2 regions of the Paenibacillus enshidis genome follow, and region 2 is predicted to be linked to the other one. Evidence: a T-box and tRNA genes for the amino acid it is inferred to sense, from the RefSeq annotation. Region 2 holds a T-box; the other holds one or more tRNA genes.
What was found. The T-box of region 2 lies ahead of leuS (leucine--tRNA ligase). A T-box ahead of a tRNA ligase gene usually reads a tRNA of that ligase, here a tRNA-Leu.
Positions count from the first base shown of each region.

Region 1 (4,214 bases), on a different contig from region 2:
GGCTTATGATGGGCCGTACCCCGAATCGTGAAATGGTAAATGAAAAGCAGGAGTCTTATTTTTTTGACAATTTAGGGCAATTGAATTGCCAAATTGCTCAGCTTTCCGAGCAGGAAAAAGTATTTATACTCGACTATGTTGAATTTGCTGCTTACCGCAAAAAGAAGAAAAAGAAAGAAGACAAAAATAATGGCTCATAAAGGCCTGTGACAGATATCCTGTCAGGCCTTTATGAACGGCTGTTAATTTGCGTGATTCAGACCCAGTTTTGATGAATATTCGGGATACAGCTTGCGAATGCATTCCGGACAGATATCGTGTGTAAACTCGGCATGGGTATGCTTCTTAAGATAGGACTCGACAGGCTGCCATTCATTGTCTTTGTTCTTGATGTCCTTGCATACGGCACAGATCGGCAGCATGCCGTGAATGGTTCTGATCTGAGTTATTGCTTGAACAAGCCGTGTTTCCTGTAGTTTGAGGCGGGTGATGTCTGTGCTGGAAATAACAATCCCCTCAATTTCCTGATTTTCCGGTTGTATAACTGGAGCAGCCTGCAGCAAATACCACTGGTCCTTGGATGAATGCCTGCAATGAAATTCGCAGCTGTATTGCGATGTATCTCCCTGGAGGACACTAAGGAGTCCGTCATGCAGAGTCTGAACGGATTCCAGGCTGTCGTCACTGCAGAACCATGGCAAAATATCGAAATAGGAGGTCCCGGGCCATATATAGCCAGCCGGAGTTCCTTTATCGATGTGAGCCTGCTCCCAGGCTTGATTAACCGCGTGAATGGTGCCGTTGCGGTCGATCACAACGATTTGCACGGGCAGTGAATTAGCTCCTTCGACCAGATGGATGGACATTGTTTTGGACAACGATTTCACTTCCTTGCTGGTGCGTCCTATTGTAGCAGTTCATTGCTGCAAAATTAGTATTTTTCATTCGGATGTATATCAAGAAGTTTGGCAACCAGCTGTCTGTGGCGGGCGGCTTTCCGTGTGCCGTGAATCAGATTAGAAAGTCGTGACGGGGGTATCCCGTGCAGCTCGCAAAAACTTTTCTGATCCATTTGCAGCTCGGTAAGTCTCTGTTTAATTGCCCACCCGAATGGAGTGATCGGCTTTTTTTTGTTCAAGAAGTTTCACCCCTAACCGATTTTCCAACACTAGCTTCCTATGCTGTATTTCATGGTGAAACGTGCTATAATTAACCATCTGAATTTCATTATATACTTATTTACGTCATTTTACAATCTATAATTACTTACGTGCGTCGTCTTGCTTGAAGTTTTTTTAGGAAGGCGGGTGGATATGCAGTCTATTTATGAACGCATTGAGCTGCTGATCCATCGAAGAGGAATGACGAAAAAAGCTTTTTGTGAGCAGCTGGCCATCAGTACGGGAAATCTTGGAGACTGGAAAAGGGGGAAATCCAAACCGGGCACCAGCAAATTGATTGAAATCGCCGCTTTTTTTGATGTCAGTCTTGATTGGCTTGTCTTGGGAAAAGGTACGCCTGGAGATGCTTCGGAATCCTTTCCGGCATATATCTACAACAAAAGCAGGGAATTGTCAAAGGATGAGCAGTGGTTTATAAAGGAGTACATTGAATTCGTGCAATACCGGCACCATAAGGACAATTCCGAATCCTGATTTCGACAACAAAAAACACTCTAATCGCAGGGGAAGAAAGCGATGGGAGTGTTTTTTGTGTTAGGGGTATATATAAAAATTGGGGATCACGGATGTGTAGGCAGCATACGTTTATTATGATGCAATGGGTTAACGGCGTACGCTGCTCCAAGATTCCAGGCGGGAAAGGGCTTGATGGAATGAACGGGCTCCGCGTCCTTGCCATTTTCCCATTCCTGCTCCATATCCTTCATGATTCTTTGGAGCGCCTGTTTTTTGGAAATCTGTGTTTCATTTAGCTGTTTGGTAGCTTCTTCGACACAGGCATTGACGGCTGCATTTAAATAAGTGATGACCGCCTGCTCCATATCTGCGCCTAATTGAAAATTGATCCAGGCATGCACTGTAGGAAGCGTGCCTACGGCTCTGTAGCGCTGCAATATTTTTTGCAGATCCCTAAAGTCAATCCATGGATACAGCGCTTTGCCCAGCTTGAGCAGACGCTGCCCTGATATGCGGGCACTGCTCAACTGATCGCGGGGTGTTCGCTGCGCATGCAGCATTTTATCAATCAGCGCAATCCGCCAGCCATCATATTGCTTGGAGGCGGCATAAATACCCTTTATAGCCATTCCGTCCATGCTGACCATAAGGCTGTGCATGTGACATTTCATATATGCTTCGACATCTTCCAGTGCTGTTATGCTTCCTTCAGTGATGTGCTGTCTCAATTCGGAAACAAAAGGGAAGCTGCCAATGGGCAAACTGGGATCCAATACATACGCATAATGGAGCAATCGGCTGTTCTTGCTCATTATGGTCCGCCTCCTTAAAATATTACTCATGATTCAAATGTTGAATTTAATGACATATGCATACTTATTGATGTTGAATATGTCGCTTATGTAATACAGTTTTACATTCAATGCAGAGAATTGTCAATTGATTTGCCGAAATTTTACTCGATCAAAATTATTTATGTCATATAATATAACTCGGTTATAATATTTATGTATTTTGTTGATTTTAACTTTACAATTGAGATTAAAAGGAGTATAATAAATCTGTTGCTTAATTAAGCGGTCGTGGTGGAATGGCAGACACGCTATCTTGAGGGGGTAGTGGGCGTACGCCCGTGGAGGTTCGAGTCCTCTCGACCGCATCATTTAACGGAGAAGAGTCCTGTATCATTGCAGGGCTCTTTTTTGCGTATTCATTTTAGGTTTCTATTTCAATACATGGATGATTGTCAATTTGACATGATACTAAAAATTCTTTAATATACTTAGGTGATTCAGAACCGAAATTCCGGCTGGATTCGACAAAGGTATGGACCAAATTTGAGAATACAGGTGATGTTATGTCTTCTTACAAACCGAATATTGTGAACTTTAAAAAAGCCAGCAGCAATGAGAAGGACGGATTATACGAATTTACGATGTATTTGGCTGACGGCACGGAGTGCCGTGTATTCTATCAACGGTATCCGGAATGGACAATGACGAACATCAGCCGCCTGCAAAAAACGCCTTGCCCTGTGTGCCGCAAGGATTATATTTGCAAGTGTATAGAACAGTATACAAGTGATCTGGAGCAGCAGCTGCAGGATAATAATTGGCTGGAGAAGGCAGCGGCTGAATAAGCGGGTGTTCTTCTCTTCGATCAGCATAGATAAGCGGCGGATTCTTAAAATTCCGGCGCTTTTTTGTGCATATCGGAACAAAGCAGCCTGAACAAGGGTATCTATGTTAGAGGAGGTGCTTCTGTTGACCGAAAGAGAGGCAGTCGCCGCAGGGCTGCATGATAAGCATAGGGGGCATTCTATTGTCCTGGTGGACGGTGTATGCCACTTTTGTCAGGGAGCCGTCCAATTCATCCTCAAGCGTGACCCGAAGGGCAGGCACCACTTTGGTTCGCTGCAGTCCGAAGAAGGGAAACGGCTGCTGGAGGCGGGAAATCTGCCGCCAGACCGGCTTGATACACTTGTTCTGTTTGAAGATGGTGCATATTTCACCAAGTCTACGGCAGTATTGCGGATTGCCAGGAATTTGCGCTTTCCCTACCCGCTTGCTTATCTGTTTATCCTCATTCCTCGTCCTATAAGGGATGCTCTATATACTTACATCGCCCGCAACCGGTACCGTTGGTTCGGCAAGGATGACGGCGACGGTGCCCAATGCCGGATTCCTTCACCGGAGGTAAGGGAAAGGTTCCTGTAAGCAAAAAAACGCCAGCGGTGAGAGCGTTTTTTGCTTTAAAAATGGAGTTCCTATCTCGGAGCGCGGAAGCCGGCTTTCTCCGCTTCCGCAACGGTACAGAACCACTGCTCCGGTTTGGTACGCTCATAAGAGGGAGACTCCGGAGTGTGGTAAATTTTATCCCCTTTGGAGTTGATATTGCCTTTGATGGCGCACGCTGTAGCGGGAGGAGACGTTTTCGTGTTTGTCTGTTCTGCTGTGTCGGCGTCTTTTTTGCTCCTGTTATCAATTATTGTGCCATTTTCCATTTCATCCGGGTGAAAGCCGTCCTCCTGTGCGTAATTTTCGACACTCCAGATGCCTTTTCCCTGTTTCTTACTGG
Region 1 is NZ_JBHHMI010000006.1:103,268-107,481, reverse strand. Features, by position in the region: gene ACE41H_RS09285 (helix-turn-helix domain-containing protein) at 1-200, shown strand, start outside; gene ACE41H_RS09280 (PAS domain-containing protein) at 243-878, opposite strand; gene ACE41H_RS09275 (XRE family transcriptional regulator) at 932-1,138, opposite strand; gene ACE41H_RS09270 (helix-turn-helix domain-containing protein) at 1,314-1,655, shown strand; gene ACE41H_RS09265 (urease accessory protein UreF) at 1,742-2,449, opposite strand; tRNA gene ACE41H_RS09260 (tRNA-Leu) at 2,714-2,796, shown strand; gene ACE41H_RS09255 (hypothetical protein) at 2,995-3,276, shown strand; gene ACE41H_RS09250 (thiol-disulfide oxidoreductase DCC family protein) at 3,401-3,853, shown strand; gene ACE41H_RS09245 (thermonuclease family protein) at 3,904-4,214, opposite strand, start outside.
Region 1: it has a tRNA-Leu gene. The T-box ahead of leuS (leucine--tRNA ligase) is inferred to sense a tRNA for this amino acid. The anticodon was not compared.

Region 2 (4,214 bases):
TGAGTCGCTTCGGGATCTATGTGTTGACAATCGGGGCGTTTTTGGCGGTGACAGCGGAGCTTATGCTCATCGGTGTAACCGATTTGGTGGCACGGGACCTGCAGGTTCCGCTATCTTTTATCGGACACCTGGTTACTGCCTATGCCCTGGCGTTTGCGGTCGGCACCCCTATTGTGATCACTTTGACGGCAAGACTGGAACGGAAAAGGGTGATGCTGGCCGCGCTTTTCTTTTTTGTGCTTGCTAATCTGGTGTCATCATGGAGTCCTAATTTTGCTGTTTTGATGGTTGCACGAGCGCTTCTGGGTTTAAGTGGAGGTGTATTTGTAGTTGTTGCCATGGGGGCCGTTTCCAAGCTGGTTCCGCCTGACAAAGTGGGCGGTGCGATCGGAACGATCATGATGGGACTTAGCGGTTCCCTTGTTTTTGGGGTTCCTTTAGGAATCGTGCTCAGTGGTTGGTTTAGTTGGCAGTTCGCTTTTGGTGTAATAGCGGTGCTTGGCGTATTGATTTGGATTGGCATTTTATTGATGATTCCTGCAGTTTCCGGCGGAGAATCCGTCCCGCTTCGGCGGCAATTCTCTGTTTTTATGAACAAGAAGATGGTCAGCGGTTTCTTGATCACGTTATTCGTGAATGCGGGTTCTCAGACGGTGTATACGTTTCTGACTCCGGTGTTGCAGACAACAACTCAGATGAATACCTGGATGATTAGCCTGACGATGCTGGTCTTAGGTATATTTTCGATGATAGGCTCCCGTTTGGGGGGGTTCGGTGCCGATCGTTTCGGTGTAAAAAAAACTGTTTACCTAAGCCTGATCATACATGCAACGGTGTTACTGCTCCTGCCTGTTTTTATGTTTTCCATTGCAACCTTCGTACTCGCTTTATCTGTTTGGATATGTTTTACCTGGATGGCTTCACCAGCCCTGCAAACTTATTTTGTTCAGCAGTCGCCGCAGAATCCTGATCTGGCGCTTAGTTTGAACACATCCTTCACCCAGTTGGGCATTGCTTTGGGAGCGTCTTTAGGCGGTTGGGTTGTAAATTTAACCGGAGATCTGATGCATACGACATGGGCAGGGGGGCTCATCGTTTTGCTGGCAATAGCGGTGTCGCGGATTTCTTTTGTTACTCCAGATGGACTGGGCAAGGGCAGCATTTGACATATGGAGCTGTTTTTCATATAATGGTGGCAATATTTGCGTTAAAAATCACTGATGAGGAACAGTAATTTTGTCTTGATCATTCAGAGAGCCGGCGGTGGGTGCAAGCCGGTTGATGAGCGGAATGAACTCACCTCGGAGATATGCGGGCAACGCGGGACAGAAGGCGGCAGCCTCTTTGTACATAAGCAAGTAAGCCGCATCGGATCACCCCCGTTACAGGGTGCTTAAGGGAGTAGCGGTGAAGAACGCCGTCTACTAACTAGGGTGGTACCACGGGAAACAACCTCTCGCCCCTAGCGCAGACACGCTATGGGATGCGGAGGTTTTTTTGTTGCAGACCGTATGAGGAGGAAATCAGTATGAGTGAAACGACACAGCCGAAGCATGGCTACCAACCACAAAGCATTGAGCCGAAATGGCAGCAGCATTGGGAAGAGAATAAAACATTCCGCACGGGAGAAGATCCGGCTAAACCGAAATTTTTCGCCATGGATATGTTCCCTTATCCGTCCGGAGCCGGACTGCATGTCGGCCATCCGGAGGGTTATACAGCCACGGACATCGTATCCCGTTATAAAAGAACGAGAGGTTATAACGTGCTGCATCCGATGGGCTGGGACGCCTTTGGCCTGCCAGCCGAGCAGCACGCGCTCGATACAGGCGAGCATCCGCGCGATATTACGTTCAAGAATATCGACAATTTCCGCCGCCAGATCAAATCGCTTGGCTTTTCCTATGACTGGGACCGCGAATTTAGCACAACCGATCCTGATTATTACAAATGGACGCAGTGGATTTTCATTCAGCTCTACAAGCGCGGTCTTGCTTACGTGGCCGAGGTGCCCGTGAACTGGTGTCCGGCTCTGGGCACGGTGCTGGCGAATGAAGAGGTCATTGACGGCAAGAGCGAGCGGGGCGGCCATCCGGTCATCCGCAAGCCCATGCGTCAATGGATGCTGAAAATTACGGAGTATGCCGAGCGTCTGCTGGAGGATCTGGAGGAGCTGGACTGGTCGGAAAGCATTAAGGATATGCAGCGCAACTGGATCGGAAAATCCACGGGTGCCGAAGTGCATTTCGAGATTGAAGGCCATGACCAGAGCTTGACGGTGTTTACGACCCGCCCGGATACGCTTTTTGGCGCAAGCTACTGTGTGCTGGCCCCGGAGCAGGAGCTGGTGGATGTCATTACGACAGCCGAGCAGAAGGAAGCGGTGAAGCAGTATCAGGAGCAGGCGGCACGCAAGAGCGATCTGGAGCGTACGGATCTGGCCAAGGACAAAACAGGCGTATTTACCGGGGCTTATGCCATCAATCCGGTTAACGGAGCCAAGCTGCCGATCTGGATTGCCGATTATGTGCTGGCAGGGTATGGTACAGGCGCTATCATGGCTGTGCCTGGACATGATACCCGTGACTGGGAGTTCGCCAAGCAGTTCGGCCTGGATATTATTGAAGTGGTGGCAGGCGGAGATGTAACTCAAGAAGTCTACACCGAAGACGGACCGCATGTGAACTCCGGCTTCCTCGACGGGCTTCATAACGAAGAAGCGATTGCCAGAATGATCGCCTGGCTGGAAGAGCAGGGCAAAGGACAAGGAAAGGTAACCTACCGTCTGCGTGATTGGCTGTTCAGCCGTCAGCGTTACTGGGGCGAGCCGATTCCGATTCTGCATCTGGAGGACGGGACGATGAAGACCGTTCCGGAGGATCAGCTTCCGCTTGTCCTGCCGGATGTCGATCATATCAAGCCGTCGGGAACGGGAGAATCCCCGCTGGCCAACGTGACGGAATGGGTGGAAACGATTGACCCGGAGACCGGTATGAAAGCCCGCCGCGAAACGAACACAATGCCGCAATGGGCCGGAAGCTGCTGGTACTATCTCCGTTTCATTGATCCGCACAATGATAAGGAACTGGTGTCCAAAGACAAGCAGCGCGAATGGCTGCCTGTCGACCTGTATATTGGCGGCGCCGAGCATGCGGTGCTTCACCTGCTGTATGCCCGTTTCTGGCATAAAGTGCTGTATGATCTGGGCGTGGTGGAGACGAAAGAACCGTTCCAAAGACTGGTCAACCAGGGCATGATTCTCGGCACCAACAATGAAAAAATGAGTAAATCCCGCGGTAATGTCGTTAACCCTGACGATATTGTTAAAGAATACGGTGCAGATACGCTTCGTGTGTATGAGATGTTTATGGGACCGCTGGAAGCCACAAAGCCATGGAATGAAAATGGCGTAGAGGGCACCTATCGCTTCCTGTCCCGCGTATGGAGACTCTTTATCTCGGAAGACGGAAGCCTGAACAGCAAAATCACGCCGGACGGCGGAACGGATGATTTCAAACGCATCTGGCATAAGACTATTAAAAAGGTAACCGAGGATCTGGACAACCTGCGCTTCAATACCGCGATCAGCCAGCTGATGATTTTCATCAATGAAGCTTACAAGGCGGATAGCTTGCCGCGCCAAGGCATGGAGCATTTTGTACAGCTTCTGTCACCGCTGGCGCCGCACCTTGCTGAAGAGCTTTGGGAACGGCTGGGGCATAGCGGCACCATTTCGTATGTTTCGTGGCCTGAATACGACGAGGCGTGGACCGTGGACGCCGAAGTGGAAATCGTTGTGCAAATTAACGGTAAAATCGTGCAGCGTGCGACGGTATCCAAGGATCTGGACGCCAAGGCGCTGGAGGAGCACGCCATTTCACTGGATAATGTGCAGCAGGCGCTTGCAGGCAAGACGGTGCGCAAGGTCATTGCCGTTCCTGGCAAGCTCGTCAATATTGTTGCCGGTTAAGCTGCTCCGAACTGAATAAGGCGTCTGCCCTGCGGACGTCTTCTTCATACTTGTCATGTGTGGTTCTAATCAGCTCATGGAACACATTGTGCAGGCTCATTTCCAGCAGACTGAGCGCTTCGGCCGTGATGCCGCCGGGAACGGCTACCCTGGATTGCAGCTCGGCAGGAGTGAACCCGCCTTCAGTGAGCAGCCTTCCGGTGCCGAGCAGCATTTCGCTGGCGAGTTCGCAGAGCTGCTGGCG
Region 2 is NZ_JBHHMI010000003.1:87,268-91,481, forward strand. Features, by position in the region: gene ACE41H_RS04875 (MFS transporter) at 1-1,166, shown strand, start outside; T-box leader at 1,209-1,467, shown strand; gene leuS (leucine--tRNA ligase) at 1,529-3,970, shown strand; gene comER (late competence protein ComER) at 3,951-4,214, opposite strand, start outside.